One region of the Rothia sp. P13129 genome, then DNA from elsewhere that is predicted to be linked to it. Evidence: predicted binding sites of a transcription regulator. Region 1 holds the regulator's gene; the other holds the start of a gene.
The links. Region 1 encodes HrcA, which represses chaperone genes, less so after heat shock. Its sites were predicted from a motif close to TTNGCACTCGNNNNNNNCGAGTGCNAA; they were not measured.

Region 1 (5,721 bases):
TCAAAACCAGTTTTCTCTAGAAGCTTTTCTGCAGCTGCTTCAATAGTCTGACGTTTAACCTTACGTTGACGTTTGCGTTCCATAGCGGTTTTATCTTCATCCCAACGGTTATACGCAGAAACAATATCTGAAACTAAGGCATGACGTACCACGTCTGTTGCATCAAGAATTGAGAAGCTAATATCATCAATGCCTTCGAGGATTTGACGTATCTGACGTAAACCAGATGCTTGCCCATGAGGTAAATCAATCTGAGTAATATCGCCCGTAACCACAATCTTTGACCCAAACCCTAGACGGGTGAGAAACATTTTCATCTGCTCAACAGTAGTATTTTGGGCTTCGTCTAAGATGATGAAGGCGTCGTTGAGCGTACGTCCACGCATATAGGCTAAGGGCGCAACCTCAATGGTTCCAGCTTCCATGAGCCGAGGAATAGATTCGGGATCTAACATATCGTGTAGCGCATCGTACAGTGGGCGCAGATAGGGGTCAATTTTATCGTTGAGTGAGCCTGGCAAAAAGCCTAATCGCTCCCCTGCCTCAACTGCTGGTCGAGTCAAAATAATGCGATTCACTTCTTTAGCTTGTAAAGCTTGAACAGCTTTAGCCATTGCGAGGTACGTTTTACCAGTACCAGCAGGGCCGATACCAAAAATAACGGTATTGTCGTCGATAGAATCTACATATTTCTTCTGGTTAATGGTTTTCGGGCGAATGCTCTTGCCACGTGAGCTGAGAATATTATGAGACATCGCAATAGCAGGGCTTGCAAGCTCTTGTGAAAGCATTCCTATAATCCGTGAAATAACCTCAGCTGTGATAGGGACAGACTGTTGACTGAGATGACGTAACTCCCCTAAGAGACGAATAACGGTCGTTACAAGTTCAGAATTTCCGGTAATCACCACATCTAAGTTCTTAGGCTGAATTGTGATGCCGGGGAATTTCTCTTCTAATAGTGTCAAAAAACTATCTGAGGGACCTAGCACAGAGACCATCTCATCATCAGAGGTGAAAGAAAATGTGCGTACGACAGATAACGGGCGATCTTGATGGGGGTGTATTGCGCTGATAGGGTTTTCTTGCACGGGTGCTCCTTAAACTCCACTGGTCAATAGTCTATCGGGGTGCTGGTCTTCTGCGGAGTATGAAGCCAACGAAAAATACTTCTTCCTGAGAGGGAAAATATTTTTTTGAGTATGCTTCTACCATGCCTTTGAAAGTGTATTAATCACGCAAAGTGCGGCACTTCCTGCAGTAGAGGACCGTAAGACGTGTTCCCCTAAGAGGCAAACTGTTGCACCAGCGTTTTCAAATGCTTCAAGTTCTTGCGCAGATATGCCGCCTTCTGGCCCCACTACGAGATAGATACGTTGTGGTAGGTTTTCTGAATCGTTGAGATATTGGGTCAGTGAGAGTGTTCCTTGTTCATGCAAAATAATAGCTAATGCCCCCTGCGCAATTTCTTCGGTTAGGTATTTAGCTAGCTCACGTGAGGATACTAAATTCTCAATCTGAGGGACCCAGCTACGTCGTGCTTGCTTTGCTGCAGCGCGGACAGTGTTGCTCCATTTTGCGTGTGCTTTTGCTGCTCGTTCTTTTTTCCATCGGACAATAGAACGGTCAGCACTCCATGGAATGACTCCCCCAATACCTAGTTCTGTGGCTGTTTCTATAGCCAATATATCTCTGTCTTGTTTAGCTAATGCTTGAACCAGAATAATTTCAGTTGATAGCTCTTCGCGCACTATAGTGTCTACGCGAACTTCTAACCCATCATCGAGATAGGACGCGACCTCTGCGTGGGCTCGTATGCCTCTCCCATCCGCGAGGTCTATGGCCTCACCTATTTCTAAACGTTTCACGACTTTAGCATGATGCCCTTCGACCCCCTGCACGGCGATAAGTTGCCCAGGAGTTGCTGATTGAAGTTCATCAGAGGAAACATAGAAAATAGGTGAGGTCACAGAATATCCTTTGTACTTTTAGCGGTCGAAGCGTTCTTTAAAACGTGAGAAGAAACCGTGCTTCTCTCGGACTGTTTCACTAATTTTGAGATCTTCTTGACGACTATGAGCAAATTGCTGAAGCATTTCGCGTTGCTCTTCTGTCAAGTTTGTGGGTGTTTTGACCTGAACATGGACTTTGAGTGAGCCGCGGTCTGCCCGATCAAAGCGAGTGACGCCTAAGCCTTTCAGGGTGACAATATCTCCAGATTGAGTACCCGGTTTAATAGTTACTACTTGTGGACCATCAAAAGTTTCTAAGGTTACTTCAGTGCCGAGAGCAGCTGCCGCCATGCTAATAGCGATGGTGGCATGTAAGTCATCATTTTCGCGGGTAAAAGTGTCGTGTTGATTGACGCGAAGATCCACATAGAGGTCTCCTGCTGGTCCGCCTGCTGTACCAGCCTCACCATAACCGGCTAGACGCATACGCGCGCCTGAAGAAACACCAGCCGGAATTTTAATGGTGATGGGCTTCCGTTCTCGGACTCGTCCTTCACCGTAACATTCTGGGCAGGGGCTTTGAATAACAGTGCCGAAAGTATTACAAGAGGGGCACGCGACAGGCTGTACTACAGTTCCAAGGATAGATTGAACTTGTCGTTGCATATATCCTTGTCCGCGGCAGGTATCACAGGTGATAGGGGCTGTTCCTTCAGCGCAACCGTCACCATCACATTTTTCGCAGGTTACTGCGGTATCAACGGTAATAGGTTTTTCTGCACCAAATACGGCGTCTTCAAGGTTGATACGAACCGTAATGCGAGCGTCTTGACCCTGACGTGTTCGGCTCGTAGGTCCCTGTTGCGGTTGGTTAAAGAAGGTCTCAAAAATATCCGAGAACCCACCGAATCCTCCGAAGTTTGCTCCCCCGAAACCACCTTGTGCCTGTCCGTTTTCGTTTCCGGTTTGGTCATAAATACGTCGTTTATCCGGGTCTGAGAGAACATCGTGGGCATGGGATACGCGCTTGAACTCTTCGGCGGCTTCTGCTGAAGGGTTAATATCAGGGTGAAGCTGGCGGGCTTTTTTACGGTATGCCTTTTTAATTTCTTCGGGGCTTGCATCAGGGGAAACACCTAATGTTTCATAGTGACTGCTCACTCACATCATCCTTATCGTGTGTTGCTATGTGTTGAAAGTATTTTGTAGAAATTCTAGTCGTTGAGAACTAACTACCCAAAATTTTTGAAAGATATTTTGCTACAGCTCGTACCGCTGCGGTACTGCCCGCATAGTCCATTCTGGTTGGTCCAACAACCCCAAGCTTAGCGGTACAACTAGGCGAGCTATATACGGAAGTCACGATAGACGTCTCGGCAAGAGGCGCCGCGCTATTTTCTGTGCCAATACGCACAGCGTATCCTCGTGGGTCTTGAGCCATCTCAGCTAGTAAGTGCAACATTGTTACTTGTTCTTCTAAAGCTTCTAAGATAGGGGCGATACTAGTACTAAAATCTTCTGTCGATTGCGCCAAATATGACGTTCCAGCAATCAGAAGTTTTGAGGTGTCCCGTGGGGATAGCAACTGCCCTAGAGCGTCAAGAACACCATTTTCTAAGCTATGAGGGGCATGATGAGATGAAGAGAACGATGATAAGAGAGCTCGCGCAATATGGTATTTCTGTTGCTGACATTTTTCGATGAGTCGAGTTCGAAGCAACTCAAGCTCTTCTTCCCTATACCGTTCAACCTGCGCTAGTCGTTGGGTGAGCTGCCCAGAGTTGCTAATCAACATTACCGTTACATGATGTTCTCCAACAGGTATCAGCTCAATATGTCGCACAACATTTTCTGGTGCTGAAGGATATTGCAGGATAGCAACTTGCTGAGTGAGCTGTGACAGTATTTTAACTGTCTGTGCAAGTATTTCGTCGATGCTGTCATAAGAATCTAAAAGACGATGAATCGCTCGTTTTTGTGCAGCTGAAAGAGGGCGAGGGTTAGAAAGCTCGTCCACGAAGAAACGATACCCTTTTTCTGTGGGAATACGTCCCGCGCTCGAATGCGGTGCTGAGATAAGACCCTGCTCTTCAAGGATAGACATATCGTTACGAACCGTGGCGCTAGAAACGCCTAAATGATGGCGTTCGATGAGCGCTTTAGACCCCACCGGCTCGCGGAAACTGATATAGTCCTCAACGATTGCTTGGAGGATCTTATGCTGACGAGATTGCGTCACGGAACCTACCTTGAAATAGAGAGAAATTAGCACTACTGCACTTTAAGTGCCAATGTAACTGTAGTACTGAAACCTATCAAAACCCTAGCGCGTACGCTCAGGGCTAATGGAATAAAATACTTACTATGGAAAATTACTATGCGTGGGGTGCTCAAGAACTCAACCAACTACACCAAAGAAGGCAACCAGAGATACAAGAAGTTCATCTGGTTCAAGGAATGCTCCTTGAAGACGTTCATAGTGGTTGGGTTGGGATTGCTAAAACGTATGAGCGTATCGGCGCTGAAGGCATGGTGGGATTAGAAGATCATCGAGGAAAAATTAAAACTTTTCCCTTGGGTTTTGGGTTTCTTCTTGAAGGGACTCCTGTCAAAGTCCTACCACCTCGCGCAAAGAATACTCGTAGTGTCCCAAAAATTAGTCGTTCGGGATCTATTGCTGTAGAGAACGCACCTGCTCAAGTTGCCCGCGCCTCACGTATCTGGGTTGAAGGTATCCACGATGCAGAACTGGTTGAAAAAGTGTGGGGACATGATTTGCGTGTTGAAGGTATTGTGGTAGAACCGTTACACGGTATCGATGACTTGCCTGATGCTGTTCGTGAGTTTTGCCCTGCACCGCACCGACGATTAGGTGTTCTTGTTGACCATCTAGTAGAAGGTTCTAAAGAAAGCCACATTGTGGCTCAGACATTACAGATACCTGGTGCTAGGAATAACGTGCAGATTGTTGGACATCCTTTTGTTGATATTTGGCAGGCTGTACGTCCTCAACGACTAGGAATAAAAAAATGGCCAGTTATTCCTCGTGAAGAAGAATGGAAAAAAGGTGTACTCAAAAGGCTAGGGTTGCCCTGCGCGAGTCAAGAAGATGTTGCTCAGGCATGGAAAAAGATTCTAGGACGAGTGAACTCTTATCAAGATTTAGAACCTACTCTGTTAGCTCCGGTTGAACAATTAATCGATTTTCTGATGGAATCACCTGAGTAAAGGTTCAGCTGTGCTAAAGGTCTCGACTAAAGTGAAGAAAAAGATTACAAAAGTTCTTCTAGATTGAACACATCAGACCTAGAATGGATTGTAATCTTTTATCTCGTAATCATTTAGCCTGTCTCGCAACTTTTAGAAGAGTGAGTGTTTTTTGAAAACTGTTGTATCCCCTGACTCTAAGTTTGAGGGTTCATCCACACCTATGAACAAGTTAACGGTCCAGCAGGATCGCAACATCGCAACCCTCGCCCACTTTGGAGGTGTCATTGGTTGCATCCCCTCGGGTATTATTCTTTACCTCTACCGAGGACGCGGACCTTTCGCCGAACAAGAAGCTCGTGAAGCATTTAATTTCACCCTCTTGCCTTCTATCGTCATCGTGTTTTCGGTACTTTTTGCTGGAACACCTAAAATTGGTTGGCTATTTGGCCTCATCGCAGCATTGACGTGGACGTACCTTGCTGTCATGTCTTTACGTGCTGGAATTAAAGTCAACCGCTCTAACCCTTACCAATATAAATTCAATACTTTTCTCTTTGAA
Region 2 (24,247 bases), on a different contig from region 1:
TATCTTACAACTTTAGTTAATAAGACGCGCTAAATTTTATACTTCACAAGCATAATAAAAATTTTAATCTCTTATGTTACGTTGTTGTTCACGAATCACCCGTTTGCTGTATCCCAGCCCGAAGAAAGAGCCTATCAACGAACCGATAAAAATACAGGCCGTAGACCCAACACATAACAAGAACCCATACGAAAAATTCTCTGCAAGTAATAATGTCAATGTCGGAACATGTAGTGGTTGAGACAGTACCGGAATAAAAGAGACAATAACCGTTGCAACGACGAAAAGACCGTGCCAAAGCATAATGCCCAAAGACTGTTTAAACGGGCTAACTCGAGTAAGACGCGTTGCCGTATAACCAGCAAAACCAAAAGCAAAACTATAGAGCAAAGCGGTGCTCACAACCCATAATTGAATATGACTCATGGTGCTTTCAGAAGCGGTTAGCATCGCGCGAATTGCATTTGTGTGCTCTGAACCATATGAGGACGTTACTCCAAAACGCTCTCCTGCGATGGATACCGCAACATCATAGAAGTTAAGAAGAAAACCAAAAATAGTGTAACCAACAATCCAGCCCAAAAAACACGGCAGTAATTGCATCTGCATTAGGCGTTCCGGCATACCTGTCTTCGGGTGAATACCATGACGTTCTTGAGGTCGAGAACCCAAAGATTCTGAAGATCTCATGTGGGAAGAAGCTGGCTGACGTTGATGGCTCAACGGAATAGTCGGAGCTTTCTCCACATAATTTTCGTATCCTTGTTGATGGTAATTTTCGGGGCCACCGCTCATCACCTGAGTGGGAGCATCAGAGGAAGAATAACTCATTCCCTGCGGGTTATGAGTGCTAAAAGGGCGAGTCGGCGCATCGTCATAAGAGAACACCTCGGTAGGGGCGTCCTCATAGGTGTTGGGGTATTTTTCGTTGTATGAGGGGATGACGCGAGTAGCATCTTCACGTTCCGAATAAGGAACCTGACCTGTGGGGTGGTTGCGTGAACTGCGATGTGTGCTCATATCTTACGCCTTGGAGCTTGTTGGAAATGGGTGTGTTGTTAAAATCTAAGGTTCATATAGTTTTAGCTGTTAAAGAACGCTGTGATTGCAATGATGACGACCCCGATGAGGATAGCAATAGCCCCACCAATCAACATTCTTTTGGTGATATGACGGATGAGCTCGCTGAATTCTTCTTCGGTAATAGGTGGAAGTTTTTTAGCCATATAGCTAAGTATGTCAGTGAACCGCAATAAATGGTACAAAGACTATCCGAGGAAAGAAAGATGAGGTATCTCTCTTCACTGTTACTACCCTCATAGAGTTGCGCTTCTACCATGGTTTTCGTGGCACAATCGTAGGTATGCAAAAAGCTGATAACACTGCTCAAAATGATTTTCCGTTAGCTCATCGTCCCTGGTATAAGAACTATTGTCCTGGCGTATCTCGCGACTTAGATCTTCCTGATACTTCTCTGAGTCACCTAATGGAAAAAGCAGTGCGTGAGGTTCCTCAAAAGGTTGCTCTGCAATTTTTTGGGGCTACAACAACTTATGCAGAATTAGGTGAACAGATTCGTTGTGTTGCGGAGGGGCTTCGCCTTGCCGGCGTGAACCAAGGAGACAGAGTCGCTCTCATTCTTCCAAACTGCCCCCAACATATCGTTGCTTTTTATGCGGTCATGCGTTTAGGCGCTGTCGTGGTAGAACACAACCCGTTGTATACTTCTGCGGAGCTGCGCCACATGTTCGAAGACCATCGGGCAAAAGTGGCTATTGTGTGGGATAAAGCAGCAGCTAATGTGACTGATCTTCCATCTGATGTGCGCCCTCACCTCATTTATTCAGTGAACATGGTAGAAGCGATGCCTCTGCACATGAGAGCTGCACTCAAACTTCCAGTGAAGACTGCTCGTGCTTCGCGCGCAAAACTTACAGCGCCAGCTCGTGGCACAACACCGTGGAAAACACTCCTTAAAAATTCTCCTATTGACCCTTCACATCACCGTCCTACCGCCGATGACTTAGCACTTTTGCTGTACACTTCAGGAACTACTGGGCAGCCCAAAGGCGTTATGCTCACTCATCGTAACTGTGAAGCAAACGCGCGCATGGGGGAAGAATGGATTCAACCAGGGGATGATGAAGTCATCTACTCGGTACTTCCCCTCTTCCATGCCTATGGGATGACTCTTGGTCTGACCATTGCGGTAGTATGTCAGGCTCGTTTGGTTATTTTTCCAACGGTTGACATTGATTTGATTCTCAAAGCAATGAAGAAAGTTATGCCAACTATTCTTCCTGCTGTTCCTCCGGTCTATCGCCGTTTGCTTGATCGCGCCAAAGAACAAAACTTCTCCTTAGAGGGAATTCGTTACGCCGTATCTGGTGCGATGAACCTACCAAAAGAACTTGTTGCTGAATGGGAAGAACAATCCGGAGGATACCTTATTGAGGGGTACGGGCTAACAGAATGTGCTCCTTTGGTAACGTGCAATGCCCTCAACGATACGCGCAGAGCAGGATCTATCGGTGTGCCATTCCCTGGTGTGGATGTTCGCGTCGTAGACCCAGAAACATTAGAGGATGTTGCCCTCGGTGAAGAAGGGGAACTGTGGGTGAGAGGCCCGCAACGTTTTCGCGGGTATTGGAAGCGTGAAGAAGCGACCATGAAAGCCATTACTTCTGACGGGTGGTTGCGTACCGGAGATATTGTGACTTTTGATGAAGACTATTACTTGTACGTAGTAGACCGCATTAAAGAAGTCATTATTACGGGAGGCTTTAACGTTTCACCGACTGAAGTTGAGGTCGCTTTACGTCAGCATGATTCGGTTCAAGACGCTGCTGTTGTCGGTCTACCTCAAGCTGGTGGCGGTGAGATGGTTGTTGCCGCAGTAGTTCCGACGGACGGCTATGCCGTAGAGGAAAATGAGCTACGTGAACATTGCTATGGTCTGGTGACTCGCTATAAAGTGCCACGCAGAATCTTTGAAGTTGATGATTTGCCACGTTCAATGCTGGGTAAGACCTTGCGTCGTGAAGTGCGCAAGAAGTTGCAGGAAAAATACGGAGAACAGTAATATTACGTTTTATGACATTGTTGCGCTTCTTTTCGTTAAAACCACAAAAAACGACCTCGTAACGTAACGAGTTCGCACCCACCGCCTGACCATGTTTGAATGATAACTACCTCCTCTCCAAACGAGGAAGGACACCACTTGATTAGCGGTAGAGCTACCAGAAGGTTCTGCTCAAAAAGTGGTTGCACACCAAATACACATCAACAACAGAAAGATTCATAGCCGTGAAGAAATTTGTTGCCACTTTGGCTCTCCTACCGCTAGCTTTCGGGCTCTCTGCATGCGGTTCAACTCAAACCTCAGCAGAAGACAATAAAATCACCATCGGCGTTGTCGGCGCAGACCCCGTCAACGAAAAACTCAAAGAAGTAGCTGCCGATAAAGGCATCGACATCGAATACAAAGAGTTCACCGACTACACCCAGCCCAACCCCGCACTACACAACGGTGACATCGACCTCAACTGGTTCCAACACATCGCGTACCTCTCAAACTATAACGTTGAAGCAAATGACAACCTCCAAATTGTCGGACCCACCGTTATCTACCCCATGGCTCTCTTCTCTAAGAAGCACACCTCTGTAGCCGACATTCCTCAGGGCGCAGAAATTGCTATCCCTAACGACACCGTTAACGAAGCTCGAGCACTACTTCTTCTCAAGAAGAACAACCTCGTCACCTTCACCGGAAATGACATAAAAAGCCCCTCCGTTGACGACATCGACACTGCACAGTCAAAGGTTAAAGTTACCCCTGTTGACGCCGCGCAAACAGTGCTCTCCCTCGAATCTGTTGACGCATCAGTCATCAACAACGACTTCATCCGCGACGCAAAGCTCAACCCCAAAGACGCTTTAGCTCAAGATGACCCAGCCGATGACTCCGCGAAGCCCTACGTCAACCTTTTTGTTGCTCAAGCAGATGACGCTGACAACGAAAAATACAAAGAAATTGTTGAGCTCTTCCACACCCCAGAAGTTCAGGCTGTCGTTCAAGAAGACACTGAAGGAACTGCCGTAGAAGTAACCACCGACGTCAAAGACCTTCGTGAAGCACTCAAGAAAGCAGAAGACGAGAAACGTCAAAGCTAATCTTCCTCACATAAGTAAAGCGGTAGCTGATTTTTATGGCAGTCTTAAGAACTTACCAAGATTGCAATATCAGTTACCGCTTTGCCTTGTATAGAGCACAGCTAGAGATGAACACCAGCCCGAAAGCATCAGTATGAGTACCGCAGTACAGCAGGAGAACCCTACACCCATGGTTGTTCTCGACGGCGTATCAAAACAATTTACCGTCGGAAAGAACACCGTTACCGCCGTCAATAACGTTTCACTAGAGATTATGCGCGGAGAAATCTTCGCTATCATCGGATACTCCGGCGCCGGAAAATCAACCCTTGTCCGGCTTATCAACGGATTAGAAACCGTCACCTCTGGAACCCTCAGCGTTGACGGATTCACCATCTCTGGGAAAAAAGAATCTGAAATTCGTGTTGCTCGACATAACATCGGCATGATTTTCCAACAATTTAACCTGATGAACTCCCGAACGGTTGCAGCAAACGTCGAATTTCCCCTCAAAATTGCTGGATGGGATAAAGCAAAACGCCGTGAGAGAGTCGAACAAATGCTGGAATTTGTGGGACTCAGCGACAAAGCGAAAAACTACCCCGACCAACTTTCTGGCGGGCAAAAACAGCGTGTAGGCATTGCGCGTGCGCTCGCAACATCACCCTCTCTCTTATTAGCAGATGAATCAACCTCTGCACTAGATCCAGAGACCACCCACGAAGTACTTGCTCTTCTCAAAAAAGTTAATGAAGAACTCGGTATCACCGTCGTTGTCATCACACACGAGATGGACGTCGTCTCAACTATTGCAGATCGCGTTGCTGTCATGGAAAAAGGTGCCGTTGTAGAACTCGGTAACGTCTATGACGTTTTCTCAAACCCCCGCACAGATGTCGCTCGACGTTTCGTCGCCACCACCGTCAAACAAACCCCACGTGGCAATTACGCTAAAAAACTATGCAAACAACATCGCGGATACCTTATTAATATCGAAATCACTGAAGGAAACTACGGTATCGGTAAGGTTCTTTCGAACCTCAGCGCACGCGGTGTGCAATTTAACTTTGTTCAAGGTGGCATGGAAACCCTACAAGGTAAAAGCTACGGAAATCTAACCCTCGAACTCATCGGGGACGTTACAAGTATTGACGCGGTTGTTGCAGAACTCGCTACCGTCACTGCTGTAAGAGAGGTTCGCTAAAATATGAGCACTTTGACATCTGCTAGTGGCACCCTGCTTGCCGCCAACGACGTGGACTGGGAGAAATTCCTCCCACAAAAACTCTTTCCCGCCTTGTTCGATACCATCTACATGGTCTCTATTACGATGATTATCGCTGGTTTTGTAGGGCTGGTCATTGGTGCCTTACTCTACACCACACGACAAGGGAATATTCTGGCAAATCGACCAGTCAATATCTTATTGAACGTCATCGTTAATATTGTTCGCCCTATCCCTTTTATCGTCCTTCTTGCGGCGTTAGGACCATTGACCTCCGTGGTCGTAGGGACTCGTCTTGGCGTCAACGCTGCAATTTTCTCGATGTGCTTTGCCGCATCATTCGCCATTGCTCGTATCGTTGAACAAAACATGGTTTCTATCGACCCTGGTGTGATTGAAGCGGCTCGTGCGATGGGCGCATCCAAGATGCGTATTCTTTTCACCGTCATGGTGCCAGAAGCACTTGGCCCTCTCATCCTTGGATACACCTTCTTAGTCATCGGTGTGGTTGATATGTCTGCAATGGCTGGTTACATCGGTGGTGGCGGTCTTGGTAAAGTCGCTTTGGTCGACGGTTACCAGCGTTTCAACGATGCAATTACTTGGGCAGTCGTTGCCATTATTATCATTTTGGTTCAGCTCATTCAGCTTGTCGGTAACACGTTAGCTCGTAAAGTGATGCGCCGATAAGGTTTGTTAAAGAGAAGGGGTGGGGTGAAACTCTTAGAGAGTTTCACCCCACCCCTTTTACCGTGTTCAGTATTTTTGTTATCGTCCACTAATCCATGATGAATCGTAGAAATCTTCATCGTCATGGCGTTTTTTATCTTTTGCAAGATCTTGAGCTAGACGTTGTTGCGCGTAATCGGTGGGGCGAATAATGCTTTCATCATCGTCGACAGGGGTATAAACCGATAAGAAGTTAATACCGTAGATAAGTGCTGCAACCAGAAGAAAGAGCAATGAAAGCTCATTCCATAGGACAACGTGGCTTCGAGTAAGAGCAATCTCTTCATGCTCAAAAATCTTCGGAATGATGCTCATACTTGCTATGGCGCACAGCACCCCAAGAACTGCTAGAACATGGGCGATACGAAACCACCGTTTATGGCGTCGATGAATGTTCAACGTACGATAGCCGTCGCCAAGGAGCCTGATATAACGGCGTCTTGCCATCATCAAAATAGTGGTACCAACACCGAAGATGATGATTCCAGCAACTGTGACCACCAAATGTGAGCTGATAAGACCCAATGTGCTGCTTAACAACCCAATGAGAATGACCGTGAAGCTCAGCCCCGAGACCATTCGCATTTTTGCGTTGAGCAGTCTTTGCTCTGATACAACGGTGTCGGTATCTTCTGGTGCTTGAGGCATCTCCCAGAACTCGCGGTAATACTCGAGTTCTTCTTCATCCATCTGGTCAAAACGAAGACCGTACTTCCCGTTGTTCTCCGAATGGTTAGAGGTTGGGGTGGTGCTCACGGTATAGCTCTATCCATCGCTTAATTTGGGTGAGGAACTTTTCGTCACGGAAGCTATCGAAATGCCCCTGAGCTGCTGGAGCATGCTCAATATCTTGGGTGTACACCATGGTAACGGTTCCAGCTGTTTGAGCCGCACGTGTTCCCGTTGCAGAATCTTCAAAGGTGAGGGTGTCTGCAGGGTTTCCGCCGAGGCGACGGATAGCTTCTAAATACATATCGGGTGCTGGTTTAGGTTGAGCAACCGCATCTGAACCAACCCATGTTTGAAGGTACTGGCTATATTGGTGGTGATTGACTTTGTAGGTCAATAATTCTTGACTGCTATTGGAAGCTACCGCAACCGGCATGACTTCAGCTAGTAATGCCATGACTTCTCGAGCTCCTGGTATGAGCTGAACTCCATCACGAATCACATCGTGTTCTACACTCATCAAGTGGTGCAGAATTTTCTGGTAGTGTTCTTCTGCTGCTGTTTCGGTGGCGTCGTTGGGTAGTGTCTTATCTGCGAGGGTGCGGGCAACCGCGGGAGCTGCTGCCCCGACTAATTGCCGTTCAATATCGGGAGTTAGCTCTGTTCCGTACTCTTTGAAAATTTGTTTTTGGACGGCATTCCAGCTGCGTTCAGAATCGATGAGTATTCCATCACAATCGAAGACGGCACACGTAGGAAACCATGCGGGGTCAACAGAATGAGTAAACATAGCTTCATTGTTTCATATTCATGAAGTTGGTGGAAGATACACCAAGAACTGTGCCTTATCTCTATACTTCAAACTCTTCGCTTCGTCTAAGAGTTTGAGATAATAAGAGGCATGGGTTCTTTATCTTCTGATTTTTCTGCTCGCATGGTATTGATTCGTCACGGGCAAACAGCGTGGAATGTTGAGCGCCGTTTTCAAGGCCGTAGCGATATTCCGTTGAATGATACAGGCCGAGGGCAGGCCCAAGAAGCCGCTCAAAATCTCACTGACTACCAGCAACAGATACGTGAACACACTCCTGAGTTTACTTGGGAACTAATCGTCACTTCTCCGCTTTCGCGCGCTTATGAGACAGGAAAAATCATTGGTGAGCATCTAAACCTAGATATTTCTGGTACGCATGAAGGACTTCAAGAACGCTCCTTCGGTGCTGCTGAAGGACTCGTCGCAACGGACTATCATTGGCGTGATATTCAAGAGCAATTCTCCGATGTTGAACCTCTCTCTGAGATGATTCAGCGCGGTATCAATGCTCTTAAAGAGATCGTCGCTGAGCACCCTAACTGCCATATTATTGTGGTGGCTCATGGTCTATGGATTGCTCAAATTATGACAGCGTTGACTGGTGAAGAACACAGTATCCCCGAGAATGCGTCGGTGACTGAACTTCCACTTCACATCCTTGAGTCTTATCAAGGCTAGAATTGTTCCCACTAACATTTGAAGGAAAATATATGCCTGATGTAGAGCCTCTTCTGACGGGTTCTTTGCTAATGATTCGTCATGGGCAAACAGACTGGAATAAAAAAGGCCTTATGCAAGGCTCTACTGATATTGAGTTGAACGAGGTAGGACGTGAACAAGCTCTCTATACTGCTCAGAAACTAGCTCAGGAGGGCATTCGTTGTGATGTGATAGTGTCTTCTCCTTTGTCTCGGGCGTTTGAGACAGCTCAAATTGTTGGCAACTATTTGGGTGTGGAGGTTTCGAGAACGTATGAGGGCCTCGTTGAACGTCATTATGGAGAAGCTGAAGGGCAAGACATTTCTTTGGAAGCTCGACGAGAACCAGATGCCTTTTATCAAGGAGTCGAATCAGAACGTTCAGTGTACGTTCGCGGTATCAAAACTTTACGTCAGATTGTCTCAGACTATCCTGGACAACATATTATTGCGGTCTCTCACGGCTCATTGATTCGTCGTGTGCTCAGTGCTTCTCGAGGAGAAGAATGGAAAGAAGCCGTACCTAATGCTCAGGCTCTGGAGATTCCTCTTGCTGGCTTATTCCGTTGGGCGGAAGAGAATGAGCCTCTTCTGGTGGGTAAACCATAGGATATTTGAGTACGAGGTTTTGATGTTTGTTCCATCTGCACAGCGGCTGTTATACCGTGCAGCTCAGCTAAGTTTTGGGCTATATCTTCTGGCGTTGGGTTTTATCGTCCTTTGGCCAAGACATATTGATGATAATAGCGGTGGTTTATGGCTGGCTGAGTTCTTAGCGCACTCGCATGAGGCGGGATGGTTGCCGTCTTGGTTTACGTATTCGACCGTGGAATGGTTGAGTAACGTTATTTTATTTGTGCCAGGAGGCTTTCTAGGTACTTTACTCATTCGGCGACGATACCGTTCTTACGTGCCGCTTGTGGGTTTTTTGGTAACGTGTACGATTGAGTGTATTCAGTTGTTTTTACCACAGCGTACAAGTTCTTTTTTAGATATTCTTGCTAATACTTTAGGAGCTTGCCTCGGTTGGGTCTTTGCGGTGGTAACGTTGAAGTATTCCTCGTATCGGTTGCGTCGTAGGGCTTAACTCGGGTGAGAGAATAACAACACATATTATTGTGTGGGTTCGTCTCTTATTACATTGACGAAACAACATAAACCCACATAAAATCAAATTCACAAGGCTTATTCATTTCCACAATACAAGGTGATTTTCTTATGTTCGCTGAAGAACGCCGCGCTGAAATCGCGAAGCTCGTTGCCACCGCGCGTCGAGTCAATGGCGCAGAACTAGCGCGCCGTTATGAAGTCACAATGGAAACAGTTCGCCGAGACTTAGCAGCCCTCGAAGCTGAGGGACGCCTACGACGAGTCCACGGCGGTGCTGTTACCGTAGAACAATCTACCTCCGTAGAATCTTCTATCGCATCTCGACAGAGAGAAAATAATCCAGAAAAAAATCGTATTGCACGCAAAGCATACGAACTCCTTCAAGAATCCGATGCCGGAGCTATCGTTCTTGACGCTGGAACAACGATACAGATTCTCGCTGATTGTATCGCCGCAGAAGACTTCAGCCTCAAATCTGGGGCAGACCGCCTCATCATCACACATGCTTTACACATTGCCGTCAAGCTAGCTGAAGCTGACGGCATCATCCTCGACCTCATTGGCGGACAACTCCGAAAAATGACGTGGGCAGCTATCGGCTCACGCACTGCAGAACACTTTGCCTCCATTCGCCCCGATATTGCGTTTATCGGAGTCAACGGACTCGACGCAGACTTCGGACTCAGCACCCCCGGAATTAACGAAGGAACCGTTAAAACCGCGATTGTGAAATCTGCCCGTCGAGTGGTACTCCTCTGCGACTCAGCAAAGTTCGGACGAGAATCACTAGTACGTTTTGCGGGGCTCGAAGACATCGACGTCCTCATCACCGATAAAGCTCCAGACGGTGATTTAGCTGCCGCACTTGAAGAATCCAATGTAGAGGTACTGATCGCATGATCATCACATTAACTGCTAACCCAAGTATGGACCGTACCGTAGAACTGCCCGGAGTCCTCCAACGAGGGGCAGTCATACGAGCTGAACACGCTGTAGACGACCCCGGCGGAAAAGGCGTCAACATCGCCCGCGCCCTCAAAGTATCTGGCTTCGACACCGTCGCGATACTTCCCGGTGACGACGAAGACGCCGTCCTAGGATGCCTACGCGAAGAAGACGTCAGCTTCACCAACATGCCCATCGGCGCGCCCATACGCTCAAATATCACCATCGTTGAACCAGACGGAACCACCACCAAAATCAATGCTCCCGGTGAACCTCTCAACGACGTGGCACAACAACAACTCACACGTCTCCTGATTAAAGAGACTCACGACGCCTCATGGTTAGTTCTTGCAGGCTCCCTACCCTCGGGTGTTCCCAGCGACTACTATGCAGTAGTCGGTCGCGCTATTCGTGAGGCTCAAGGAGAAAAAGCCCCACTCATCGCGGTCGATACATCCGGTACCGCCCTACGTGACGCCGTCACCGGACAGGACGGCATGCCAAACCTCATCAAACCTAACGCCCAAGAGCTGGCTGAACTCGTCGGTACACCAGAGGCATGGGAAGACCTCGAAAAAGATGCTGAACTGACCGCACGTACAGCTAAAGAGCTAGTCGACCGTGGCATCGACACCGTCCTCGCCACCCTCGGCAGCAACGGCGCTGTTCTCGTCACACGAGAAGGCGCATGGCACGCCATACACGAACCTGTAAAAGTCCGCAGCACCGTCGGAGCAGGGGATTGCGCTCTTGCCGGCTATCTAATCGCCCACGAACTCGGCAAAACCCCCGTGGAATGTTTAGTACAAGCTGTAGCTCAAGGCTCAGCTGCTGCAGCACTACCAGGTACTCAAGTTTCGACCGTAGCAGAAACTCGCACCGACGCCGTGAGCGTTCGAGAGATAACCCTCTAGTTTCTCTATGGCCTGAAGTAGTGACTTCTTGAAACCATAAAACTATGTTTCAAGAAGCCAATATCATTTCTGATAAGGGAGGAGCGCTCGCCTGCTCTAGATGATGTCTACACAACTATAAACAAAAAGGGAATCTTGTCTAAGGCGTAAGCATTGCTCAACGTACACGCAAGATATAGCGATATTTTCGATACATAAGGAATAGAGGAACTCTCCATGACTACTACCTATAAAGGCGTTGGCGTTTACGCCGGTCGCGTTATTGGTCCGGTACTTCAGATGCCAGACCCCATCAAAGAACCTAAAGCAGGCTTGCCGCTAGCCGAAGGCGAAACTGCAGAACACGCCGCTGAGCGTATTCAGCAAGCAGCTCAGGCGGTCAAAGCTGATCTTCTAGAGCGTGCCGAAAACGCAGGACGAGACGGAAAAGCCGTCCTCAAATCTACTTCTCAGATGGCAACTGACCGCGCACTCCTTAAAGGCGCTATTAAAAAGGTAGAGGCACAAGGCCTAGCCCCCGAACGTGCTATCTGGGAAGCTGCTAGTGACTTTGCACGGCAGATGGAATCACTTGGCGGTTACATGGCAGAACGCGTTACCGACATTCATGACGTGCGTGCTCGTATCGTGGCAGAACTGACCGGACAGCAAGCACCAGGCGTACCTAAATCAAATGAGCCCTTCATTTTGGCTGCTGTAGATCTTGCTCCTGCTGACACCGCAACTCTTGACCCCTCTCAAGTTATCGCATTGATTACTTCTGACGGTGGACCTCAAGCACACACCGCAATTTTGGCGCGTGGGCTTGGTCTTCCTGCTGTTGTTGCTGCTAAGGGTGTTACCGAAATTCCTAACGGAACCAAGGTATATATCGATTCCAACGAAGGCATTATCGAGACTAGCCCTACTGCTGAACACGAAGAAGCAGCTGCTAAATATGCAAATCGTAAGCCTCTACCTGACTTCACCGGCAAGGGTGAACTATCCGACGGAACCCACGTTCCCCTCTACGCTAACGTTGGTGACGGAAAATCTGCAGAGAAGGCTGCTAGCAAACAGGCTGAGGGCGTTGGACTGCTCCGCACCGAATTTGGCTTCCTCGGTAACGACACCGAACCAAGTGAAGAGACTCAGGCAGAGACCTACAAATCAGTATTTGATGCTTTTCCCGGTCAACACATTGTTGTTCGTACCCTTGACGCAGGTGCAGATAAGCCCCTTCCCTTCTTGAACGTTACAGAAGAAGAAAACCCTGCCTTGGGTGTACGCGGATTCCGCACCGATAACGCTGTTCCCGGTGTTCTAGAGCGCCAGCTTAAAGCTATTAAGCGTGCCTCTGACGCTACTGAAGCTGACATCTGGGTGATGGCGCCGATGATTTCAACGACCTCTGAAGCTCGTAAGTTCAAGAATATGTTGGACAAAGCCGGCCTCAAAACTAAAGGTGTCATGGTAGAGACCCCAGCTGCAGCCGTAAATGCTGAAGCTATTTTGGGTGAAGTTGATTTCATCTCCATCGGAACCAACGACCTCACCCAATACACCATGGCAGCAGACCGTCTTTTGGGCGACCTTGCTCACTTGAACAACCCATGGCAGCCTGCAGTCTTGAAAATGATTAAGCTCACTGTTGAAGGTGCACGTAAAGCATCAGAAACCCACGGCGTCAAAAAATATGTTTCGGTGTGTGGTGAAGCAGCATCAGATCCTGCCTTAGCTGTTGTTCTCGTTGGACTTGGTGTAGACACCTTGTCCATGAATGCTGGTGCTATGGCAGCTGTTGCAGCAGTTCTTCGCTCCGTTACTAAAGAACAAGCGGCAGAAATTGCGGCTGACGCTTTGGCGCAGATTTCTTCTGCAGAAGCTAAAAACGCAGCACGTAAGAAACTCCCTGTTCTTGAAGAACTCGGTCTCTAAAAACAAACCGACATAGGCTGGTTTGGTAGTGCAAAACCTATCCAATCTGTCCTAGACTCGATAGTGGGATAACTTTTCCCACACTCTTATCTCAAGGAGAAAATCATGGCAGAACGTATCGCCACCATCGCAAGCCGTGTTGGCCTGCACGCACGCCCAGCAGCTATCTTCGCAGAAGCAGCTGGCGACCTTCCCGTAGAGGTAACCATCGCCGCTGAAGGCGAGCCAGCAGATGAGGCTATGGACGCAGCTTCCATCTTGTCTTTGATGTCTCTTGGCGCAAAGCACGGCGACCGCGTTGTTCTTCGCGCAGAAGGCGAAGGCGCCGAGGAAGCTCTCGAATCTCTTGTAAAGATTCTTGAGACTGACCACGACGCTGAGTAGTCTTTAAACAATTTGTCGATGCCCCGTCTTGTATGCAATGTATGAGGCGGGGCATCGTCATGACATTACGTTCTACGCTAAGCACCTATTTCTCAGAAAATGCTTCCTGTCACATCAAGTCAGGCTGTATTCCGGTGGCGTAGGTCGTTACACTTAGAGTTTGATACAAACAAGAACAAGTGCAAGAAAAACCTTGCACCGATGTGGAAGTTGAGGCCCTTGCGAGAATTTACAGCGCGTTTTGCCACTGCAGAAGAAATAGCGACATGGGATGAGCACGTTATTGCTAACCCCAATGGCGGAAACCTCTTGCAGTCAGCATCATTTGCATCAGTAAAAGCTAAGCACGGCTGGAAACCTCTATACCTCGTATATGAAGGTACAACAGAGGTCGAAGGTGCTGAAACTTCACTGACCAGCTATAACCTTATTCTTGAAAAAAGTGTGCCTGCACTTGGAAAAGTCTGGTACATGATTAAAGGCCCAGACGTCTACAGCGTAGAAGATGTCCCTGCCATTCTTGAAGCAAGTAAGCGTTTCGTAGAAGAGAATAAACTTGGCGTATTCCTGATTAAAGTTGAGCCAGATATTCTCGCTGATGAACAGACCAACGCTGTTCTCTCAAAAGCTGGTTTGGTTAAGTCATGGAATATTCAGCCTAACGATTCTACTGCCATTCTTGATACTGACAAGAGCGAAGAAGACGTTCTCAAATCTCTTCACTCTCGAGGGCGTAACGCCGTTCGTCGTTCTGCCCGTGAAGGTTGCGAAGTGGAACGTGTTGAGCTGACTGATGAAAATATGCGCACCATGTATGCGCTCATGGACACTGTCGGACAAGGCTCAGCAAATGTCCACCTCCGGTCATACGAGTATTACCGTGACTTCTGGACAACTTTTGAAAAAGCTGGTCAAGGACGCCTCTACTTCACCTATGAAGACGGCGAACCCTCCGTTGGTGCTTACGTGATTCGTTATGGCGATAAAGGAACTTATAAAGATGGTGGTTCTAAGCCTCGTCGTAAACAATATGGCGACTCACATCAAGTACAGTGGACTGCCTTGACAGACCTCATGAAGGAATACCAGATTAAGAGCTATGATTTCTGCGGTACTCCGCCTAAAGATCAGCTCAAAAATAAAGAACACCATCACTACGGTTTAGGTCTTTTTAAGACATCCTTTACAAAAACCGTCATTGACTATGTTGGTGTCTGGGATTATGTTCTTTCTCCGGCAAAATACACCATATGGAATCGTCTTGCTGAGAAGGTTATGCGTGGTCTCTGGGTCCGTAAAACAGGGCAACCTTTCTACTAAACCGTAGGATAAGCCCAGCTACGTATTGTATTTTTGTGTAACGAGAACACATCAGCACAATAAGACGTGATGGCAAATCTTTTGACGCAATTCGGCGGAGGTGGCAATGTCTTTTAGCACTCATTCGGATGAGCAGCTACAACAAAAGGCATACCCCTCCGCCGCTGCCTTTGACCAAGCAACGCCAGAACAACCGAGCTCGCAAGCGTTCGGTGCAACAGTCTCGCTTCCTCGAGCTGGAACATCGCAACCTGAAACGAAAACCCCTACCAAAATGCCGGGCAATATGCCTGCTATTTCATTGGACCGGGTACAAGATACTGCTCTTCGTCAGGCATTAGAGAATAAACAAGTTGAGCAGACACCTTTTAGCCCGAACATATCGGCTGTTGCTCCTGCTCCGGTTGAGAATCTTGCCCCCAACAGCCCATTTGGGGATGCCTCTACGGGCATTCAACCTGATCAGCATGCGGTGTCTTCTGCTTCTAGCCCCTTTGAACCGTTACGGACACTAGAGCAAGAACCTATTGCTCCGCTAACTAGTGGTATTCCTCTTGTGTCCACGCAACAATCAGCGGTTTCTGCTACGGGGATGCAACAAGGTAGTTACCCTTCTGTATCGCCTGCAACAACGTCTATCCCTAAAGTCGAACCTAAAAATACTAGGGGAGGTTGGGTTTCTTCTTCTTTACGTTCTTTTGTTCGCGCAGACCCTTCTTTGACCGCACCTATTCGTGGTTTGGGGCGTATTGCTCAACGCCAGTTTTCATTATCGACCCGACGTGATCGTGAGAAGCTTGTACAAGAGAAAGAACAAGCACGAGACGTACTGAACTTTACATTACGTCTTGCTGAAACGATGTTTCACTATGGTGCTGACGCCATGGATGTGGATTCTGCTATTGTTGCTGTTTGCTCCGCGTATGGGCTTGAAGACGTTGAAGTGGATATTACCAATCAGTCAGTGATTATCAACTATGTTTCTGACGTTGACGGTCATGTAGAAATCCTTGATTCACGACGTCGTACTCTCAAAGAAGAACGTTTCAGTCATACTGTGGTGCGCGTGGTACGTTCCACCTCTGATAATTATGCTTCTTTGGCTGATATATACCGTCTGATTCATAAGATTACCCACCGCGGTATTGACCGTGAAGAAGCTGAAAAAACATTAAATGCGATTAACGCTCAAAAGAAACCATACTCACCGATGGTGGTGTGGTTAGCAAATATTATTGCTGCTGGAACACTTACCATGGGCATTGGTGGTAGCGGTTATGCTGCGGCGTTATCTGCAATGGTATGGGTCATCGTTCATTTTATTACTCGAATCATGAACAAAATGGGGATGCCTAGCTTCTTCAATATGGCTGCTTGTGCTGCAGTGATTACCTTTGTCGCGATTTACGCTACAGATGACGGCTCAATCCTGCATAGTATTGGGTTGAACGTCTCTGGTCCTCACATTGTTGCTGCCGGACTCATCATGCTTTTACCGACCTTTAGGTTAGTGTCGGCGGTGCAAGACGCGATTAACGGTTTTCCGGTCACTGCTGCGGGTCGTTTTGTGTCTACAGGTATGTCTTTTTTGGGGCTTGTTGTGGGACTCGCTAGCGGTGTGACCGTATTGTCGATTACAACGGCAACAACTATTGACGTATCGCAGTCGGTTTTTGCGAAACCAACTATCGTCGATAACATCTTCTGGATGACAGTCGCTACCCTTGCTATTGCTATTACAACTCATGCACGGTTGAAAACATTGTGGTGGATTGCGCTAGTAACTTTAAGCGGGCTGAGCACTTACCACGTGTACACCTTTTTCTTGGGAGAAGGTGCAGGGCGCGGTAATACGGCGGTAGCAGCTTTCGTTATTGGTATGGTTAGCACATATTTGGCATACCGTCTGCACGCCCCACAAGCCATATTTGCGATTCCGTCTCTAACATTCCTCCTACCTGGTTTGTCATTATTCCGAGGTATGTACTCTTTTACGGTAGAGACCGACACCCTCAACTCAATGCCCGGCGTTATCACCGCTGCGGCAATTATTGTTGCGATGGCTTCAGGCGTTGCGTTGGGGCATTACCTCATGCAGTGGCTGATTCAACGTTTTGGGCGTGAACGAGAAGACCTCTCCACAACCGTCTTTGATCGTTAGCCTAACGTTTTAGGGTGCTATAGGTATTGACGACGGAAGTCGCCAGTCAATAGGCTCTGCTCCTTGTTGAACTAGCAATTCGTTTGCTTTTGAGAAGGGTCGTGATCCAAAGAATCCGCGTGATGCCGATAAAGGTGATGGGTGTGCTGATTCGATACAGGGGTAGGGTGAGATAAGAGTTTTCGTATTTCGTGCATCTCGTCCCCACAGTATGGCGACAAGCGGCTGTTTTCGTTGGATGAGAGCTTCAATTGCGCAGCTGGTGATATTTTCCCACCCTCTATTTCTATGAGATCCGGCTTCTCCTGCACCAACAGAAAGTACACGGTTGAGAAGAAGTACTCCTTGCTGTGTCCACGCGCTGAGGTCGCCATGTTCTGGCGGGGTAATGTTCATATCGGAGGATAGTTCACGATAAATATTTTGAAGTGAACGTGGGATAGGGCGCACTTGCGGGTGTACAGAGAAGGACAGCCCCATCGCATGCCCGATGGTGGGGTAGGGGTCTTGCCCAATGATAAGAACTTTAACTTGTGCTAGCGGTTCTTGGAAGGCTCGGAAGATGTGCTGTGAGGGCGGTAGCGTGCGTCGTCCAGCTTGGTGCTCTTGCCGTAGAAAATCACCCATGGCACGGATATTGTGTTCTACTGGGGCTAGGGCTTCAGCCCAGTCTGGAGACATAATTTCTTTAAGGGGTAAAGCGGGCATGAGATTCCGTTCTCACCGTTTGAATGGTTGCTATGCGTCACCATATGTGTATTTTTAGGCAGAACACATAAGATACAATAGGGCTTTTTATCATACCGTTTTAAGGAAGGTCGGGGAGTGATATGCACGAAGATACTTCTGAGTTGGACGCTCCTCAGCACACTATCGATACGGGGTTAACAGAACAAGAAGAAAAGATGATTGCTTTAGAGAAGCAACGTTGGCGTTATCCTGGGACGAAAGAACGAGTGATTCGAGAACGTTTGGGATTAAATCCAACAGCGTATTATCAGATTCTTAACGAACTGATAGATTCTCCTCGTGTCATTGCTCAGGAACCAGCGTTGATGCGTCGGTTAAGGGAACAACGCGACAATTCTAAGCCCTGAATTTTCGGTGTCTTGAGCTCTTTATGATGATAGTCCACGGAAAATAAAAGGGTTTTTAGGTTGTAGCCTGTGTACTCTAGATGGAAGAACTATTGCTTGTAGCTATCGGAGATTAATGTGAACTCGTATCCTCATGATGAATTCGACGACGTACCTGAAAATTCAAAACGTCGTGGTGCTTATCGTGGTGAGCCTCTAGGTAATGCTCATGCTACGAGGCAGACTCTTCTGATTGTTGTTGCTGGTGCGCTTGCGCTTCTGGTGGGTGCAGTCATGTTTGTGGTTCAGCCACGCACTCTTTCTCCGGTGGCTTCTGAAACAGGCTCTGCGAGTGCTACTGCTTCAGAAAGCGCTGTGACTCCAACTTATGCTCCTACTGATCCTGCTGATATTAAGGTTGAGGTTTATAACTCTTCGGCCTATACGGGTGCTGCTTCAGAACTGACTCAGCGTGTGGAGGCTTTAGGCTATCCTGTGCCTGTGACAGAGAATTGGAAGGATACGCCTGTGTATGTTTCGACAGTGTTTTATTCTGCCGGTTATGAGCAGCAGGCTAATACTTTGGCTGATGCGTTAGGTATTGGTTATATTCAAGAGCGTTCTTCTGGTTCTTCCCCGTTGTATGTTGTTCTTGCCTCTGATTATCTTCCTGCCGTTGCCCCGTAATCTGTGCGCTATGGGCGATTAAGTGTGTTTGTTCTTTCAAGAGGTTTGCGCTCTGTGCTTTGAGGTGTCAAAATTGTTGTTAGCACTCAAAGTCTCCGACTGCTAAATCCTAGTGCTAGATTCGCGGTAGGTAGCTTTGAGAATATCTACTTTCATCTTGTGAGATGTCTTTATAAGTTGTGAAGAACATGGCTTATAGAACATCGTCCGTCGCGGGCACAACTGAGAGAAAAATACTTTCTTAGTCCAGGAGGGATTAAGCATAATGGCAAAGCTCATTGCTTTTGAAGAAGAGGCACGTCGTGGCCTTGAAAAGGGTCTGAATACCCTAGCAGATGCTGTGAAGGTTACTCTCGGACCTCGTGGTCGTAACGTTGTTTTGGAAAAGTCTTGGGGTGCTCCCACGATTACCAATGATGGCGTTTCTATCGCTAAAGAAATCGAACTCGAAGATCCATACGAGAAGATTGGCGCAGAGCTGGTCAAAGAAGTTGCTAAAAAGACCGATGACGTTGCTGGTGACGGTACCACTACTGCAACTGTTCTTGCTCAGGCACTTGTTCGTGAAGGCCTCCGCAACGTTGCTGCTGGTGCAGATCCTCTCAGCCTCAAGCGCGGTATTGAGAAAGCTGTTGAAGCGGTTACCGCTGAACTTCTTTCTTCTGCTAAAGAAGTTGAGACTGAAGAAGAAATCGCTGCAACCGCATCTATCTCTGCTGGCGACACCGAAATTGGTAAGCTCATTGCAGAAGCTATGGAAAAGGTCGGCAAAGAAGGTGTCATCACTGTTGAAGAGTCCAATACTTTTGGTCTAGAGCTTGAGCTCACCGAAGGTATGCGCTTTGATAAAGGATTCCTCTCCGGATACTTCGTCACTGACCCAGACCGTCAAGAAGCAGTCCTTGAGGATCCTTATATTCTCATTGTGAACTCCAAGATCTCTAATGTGAAAGATCTTGTACCTGTTCTTGAGAAGGTTATGCAGGCTGGTAAGCCACTTCTTATCATCGCAGAAGATGTTGAGGGCGAAGCTCTTGCACTACTGGTTTTGAACAAGATGCGTGGTTCTATCAAGTCTGTTGCTGTCAAAGCTCCTGGCTTTGGTGACCGTCGTAAAGCTCAGATGGCAGATATCGCTATCTTGACTGGTGGACAGGTTATTACCGAGGAAGTCGGTTTGTCGTTGGACCAAGCAACTATTGACCTTCTTGGCTCTGCACGTAAGGTTGTTGTTACTAAGGACGAGACCACCATCATTGAAGGTGCTGGCGACGCAGCTGCTATTGAAGGTCGCGTAGCTCAGATTCGTGGCGAGATTGCTAACTCCGATTCTGATTATGACCGTGAGAAGCTTCAGGAGCGCTTGGCTAAACTTGCCGGTGGCGTTGCTGTTCTCAAGGCTGGTGCTGCAACTGAGGTTGAACTCAAAGAACGTAAGCACCGCATTGAAGATGCTGTTCGTAACGCAAAGGCAGCTGTTGAAGAAGGCATTGTCGCCGGTGGTGGCGTTGCTTTGATTCAGGCTGGTACTAAAGCCTTCGAGAAGCTTGAACTCACCGGTGATGAGGCAACTGGCGCAAATATCGTCAAGGTTGCTATCGACGCACCGTTGAAGCAGATTGCGACCAACGCTGGTCTAGAACCCGGTGTTGTTGTTGATAAGGTTCGCGGTTTGCCTGCTGGTACCGGTTTGAACGCTGCAACCGGTGAGTACGAAGACCTGATGGCTGCTGGTATCAACGACCCTGTTAAGGTGACTCGTTCTGCGTTGCAGAACGCTGCTTCTATCGCTGGTCTCTTCTTGACCACTGAGGCTGTTGTTGCTAACAAGCCTGAACCTGCTGGTGCTGCACCTGCTATGGATCCTGGTATGGGCGGCATGATGTAATTTTTTCAACGATACGTTGAAAATTTTCTGTGGGGCGGTGCTCCGATACTTTACTGGTATCGGGGCACCGTCTTTTAGCATGAGAAAGGGAAAACCCCTCAGACGTTGTGGCTGGTTTCTTCCTCTTAGAGAAGGAAAAAGTGGGAATTAAAGAGTATTCTGAACGTACGATGGATTGATGAAGGAAGAACAATGAGTGCAGTCATCATTATTACAGGTGCTTCTAGCGGAATCGGATATGACGCGGCAGTGAGCTTAGCTCAGCAAGGGCATCGCGTGTACGCTGTGGCTCGGCGGGTTCAGCTGATGGAGCCGCTGAAACAATACGGTGTGACGCCACTATATGCTGATGTGACGGATGAAGAAACTATCAAGAAAGTGGTGGATTTCGTCCTAGCTGAAGCGGGCCGTATTGACGTGCTCATCAATAATGCCGGCTATGGGATGTACGGTGCGATTGAAGATGTCTCTTTAGCCGAGGCTCGACACCAATTTGATGTTAACGTTTTTGGGCTGGCTGCTTTTACTCGTGCTGTTCTTCCTGCGATGCGTGAAGCAAAGCGCGGAAGAATTATTAATGTGTCTTCTATTGCTGGACGTTTAACCACTTCATTTGGTGGTTGGTATCACGCCACAAAATATGCTTTAGAAGGGCTCAGTGATAGCTTGCGTATGGAGCTTGAACCCTTGGGCATTGAGGTGGTGCTCATTGAGCCTGGTGCTATTGCTAGTCAGTGGAGTGATGTGGCAATAGAGAATTTGGAGAGGGTTGCTGAGGGTGGAGCCTATGAGAATTCTGCTCGGGCGACTGCAGAGCGGATGCGTCAGCTTTATGCTCGGTGGGCTTCTGATCCTCAGGTGATTACTCGTGCGTTGGTACAAGCTGTCTCGGCTTCTCGTCCGAAGACTCGTTATGTTGCTGGTTTTGGGGCGCGTCCTCTTCTTTTGGCTCATTCTGTGTTGCCTAGCCGGTTGTGGGATAAACTCGCTCGCGGGAAATAACGTGATGAGGTAAAGCTCGTATCTGAGTAAACGGTCAGGACTCCGGTAGGATAGTTGAGCTATGCAATGCCACTATTTTGATACTCACCAATGTTTTTCGTGCACTGAACTGGATGTTCCTTACCCAAAACAACTTTCCGCTAAAGAACGTCATATGCGTGAACTAGCGGCAGGATACCCACAGATTAAGTGGCTCGACGCTGTTCTCAGTCAACAGAAAAACTTTCGAAACAAAGCAAAAATAGTGGTTTCTGGAACCAGCTATCACCCCGTACTCGGTATCGTTGATGGTTCTTCTGGGCAAGGGACTGACCTGAGCCAATGTCCTCTTTACGAGCCTGCTTTGTTAAAAGCTATGCCGGTTCTTAAAGAATTTATTACTCGGGCTCAGCTGACTCCCTACCACATTAAAACGCGTAAAGGAGAGCTCAAAAATATTCTCATGACAGCGTCTTCTTCGGGGGAGTTGATGGTGCGTTGCGTTCTGCGTTCTAAAAAGTTAATTGTTCCTATCAAACGTTCTTTACCGTGGCTTCAAGAACGTTTACCGCAGCTTCGGGTTTTTTCTGTCAATCTTTTACGCGAACCGATTGCACGAGTTGAAGGTGAGGAAGAAATTATTCTTAGCTCTGCCCAGACTCTTGCAATGACGGCGAACGATATCACCTTACATTTACGACCGCAGAGCTTCTTCCAAACGAATTCTTCTGTTGCTGCAGCTTTATACCGTCAAGGACAAGAATGGGTTTCTGAGCGTAACCCAGCAAGTCTATGGGATCTTTATTGTGGTGTGGGTGGGTTTGCTATACACGCAGCACAAGTGATGTCGTCAGATGCTCGTGTGACCGGTATCGAGATTAGTGCTGAAGCTATTGAGAGCGCTCATCGTACGGTGGCAGATATGGGTCTTAACAATACTCATTTTGAGGCAATGGACGCTACAGCCTTTGCCCTTGAGAGCCAGAAACGTGGGTTCTCTTTACCTGAGATGTTGGTGGTGAACCCTCCTCGTCGCGGTATCGGGGCGGTTCTTTGTCAGTGGATAGAACAATCTGGTATTGATACGGTGCTGTACTCTAGCTGTAATGCAAAGACGTTAATAAAAGATTTGCAGAATATGCCTTCTTATCAGCCAGTGCAAGGCAGGGTGCTAGATATGTTTGCTCATACTCAGCATTATGAGGTGATGGTTCTGTTACGTCGTCAAGATTATTCTTCTGAATCGTCGAGTGGATAGCATAGCTGAAAAGTTTTTGTAGGTGCGGTGGGGAGTACGAGCCGGTGAAAGAACTGGGTGAGTTGCCGATAACTGAGTGTTGTGAACCCTACCTTGTTGAAGAAAGTGTGGGCTTCGATATCGTCCTCTGGCACTTCTAAGGTGAGTGAGGTTTTTCCTTCTTCATGTGCGAATTCTTGAATCTTTTCCAAAAGTTCGGTAGCTACCCCTTGGCGTCGGTGATTGCGGTCGACAAGGAGTATTTCTACTCGTGCGGTGTACTCATCAATCTCTATTTTGCGTGAACGGTATATTCGTAGTGCTATCCAAAAGAGAAGGCTTTTGAAGTATGAAAATTCTTTGCGAATAGAAGCGTAGGGGATGTCTAAGGCGTGAGGATATTCTGATGTCTCGACAACAGCAAATCCAACAATTTTGCCATTTCGACGAACACTAAATGATTGTTCGGGGTTAAACCTGCGGATAATGAGGTGTATAGCTCTTTGTTGCTCTTCTGGTGTGCTGGATGGCCGGCGTACGAAATGATGGTATTTGTCGCTAATGAGCTGAGCAACAGCTTGTCTATCTGCTTTATTGAGCGATTCAATCATATGTTCTTACCGTTTCGACATGGTGACCTACGTAAAAACCCTACGTGGGGTGTGAGAAAATCCGCAATGACCAACGAGGTCTTATTATGTAGGATAGTAGACAATACGCCGTATAGTGTTTACCAAATAGGATTTGGAGATATTAAAATGAAAAAAGTTCAACGAGCTGACCGTCGAGTACGCAAAACTCAATCAGCGTTATACCTTGCCCTAGCGGATTTATTGCAACACAAGAAGCTCAGCTCCATCACTGTTAGCGAGCTAGCAGAGAAAGCTGATATTCATCGCGCAACTTTCTACTCGCACTATTCTGATATATCAGAACTCTACTCACAAATTCAAGAAAGTGCACTAGCAGAGCTCAGCAGTATTCTAGATCCAGACCCTGTTAACGGTAAAAATATGAATAGCCGTGAAGTGTTTGGTGCGTTCATGCAATTTGTGCAAGGTAATAAAGAAGTCTGCCGCATGCTCCTCACCCAACGTGGCGCTGGAAGCTTCTTTGAGGTGCTAAGCAATAGATTAGAACGTGAATATATTGATATCTTCTGGAGCTCTCTAAAAGGTGTTGTTCCAGCTCAACAGCTCTCTCTCTTTGCAAACTATCACTTGCAAGGATGCTTGGCGGTATTTACCATGTGGGCACAGCAAGGATACGAGACTCCTGCCGAGATTATTACCTCAACCCTTGCCACTATTGATACACATTACGATAAGTTGCTCAATGAG

Region 2: the regulator HrcA is predicted to act here: its motif matches at 18,881-18,907, upstream of groL (chaperonin GroEL).

Annotation. Positions count from the first base shown of each region.
Region 1 is NZ_JBLXYA010000009.1:14-5,734, reverse strand. It holds gene ACN081_RS06845 (PhoH family protein) at 1-1,001, opposite strand, end outside; gene ACN081_RS06840 (16S rRNA (uracil(1498)-N(3))-methyltransferase) at 1,209-1,970, opposite strand; gene dnaJ (molecular chaperone DnaJ) at 1,989-3,113, opposite strand; gene hrcA (heat-inducible transcriptional repressor HrcA) at 3,181-4,191, opposite strand; gene ACN081_RS06825 (DUF3097 family protein) at 4,317-5,180, shown strand; partial or broken gene ACN081_RS06820 (DUF4870 domain-containing protein) at 5,383-5,721, shown strand, end outside.
Region 2 is NZ_JBLXYA010000001.1:116,516-140,762, reverse strand. It holds gene ACN081_RS00670 (hypothetical protein) at 64-1,020, opposite strand; gene ACN081_RS00665 (hypothetical protein) at 1,083-1,226, opposite strand; gene ACN081_RS00660 (long-chain-fatty-acid--CoA ligase) at 1,364-3,082, shown strand; gene ACN081_RS00655 (MetQ/NlpA family ABC transporter substrate-binding protein) at 3,307-4,173, shown strand; gene ACN081_RS00650 (methionine ABC transporter ATP-binding protein) at 4,307-5,356, shown strand; gene ACN081_RS00645 (methionine ABC transporter permease) at 5,360-6,067, shown strand; gene ACN081_RS00640 (hypothetical protein) at 6,146-6,862, opposite strand; gene ACN081_RS00635 (HAD family hydrolase) at 6,840-7,565, opposite strand; gene ACN081_RS00630 (histidine phosphatase family protein) at 7,677-8,267, shown strand; gene ACN081_RS00625 (histidine phosphatase family protein) at 8,300-8,896, shown strand; gene ACN081_RS00620 (VanZ family protein) at 8,919-9,374, shown strand; gene ACN081_RS00615 (DeoR/GlpR family DNA-binding transcription regulator) at 9,506-10,297, shown strand; gene ACN081_RS00610 (1-phosphofructokinase family hexose kinase) at 10,294-11,256, shown strand; gene ptsP (phosphoenolpyruvate--protein phosphotransferase) at 11,473-13,173, shown strand; gene ACN081_RS00600 (HPr family phosphocarrier protein) at 13,279-13,557, shown strand; gene ACN081_RS00595 (lipid II:glycine glycyltransferase FemX) at 13,777-14,877, shown strand; gene ACN081_RS00590 (threonine/serine exporter family protein) at 14,984-17,038, shown strand; gene ACN081_RS00585 (uracil-DNA glycosylase) at 17,048-17,746, opposite strand; gene ACN081_RS00580 (DUF3263 domain-containing protein) at 17,869-18,135, shown strand; gene ACN081_RS00575 (LytR C-terminal domain-containing protein) at 18,253-18,801, shown strand; gene groL (chaperonin GroEL) at 19,067-20,689, shown strand; gene ACN081_RS00565 (oxidoreductase) at 20,882-21,691, shown strand; gene rlmC (23S rRNA (uracil(747)-C(5))-methyltransferase RlmC) at 21,753-22,928, shown strand; gene ACN081_RS00555 (GNAT family N-acetyltransferase) at 22,901-23,518, opposite strand; gene ACN081_RS00550 (TetR/AcrR family transcriptional regulator) at 23,666-24,247, shown strand, end outside.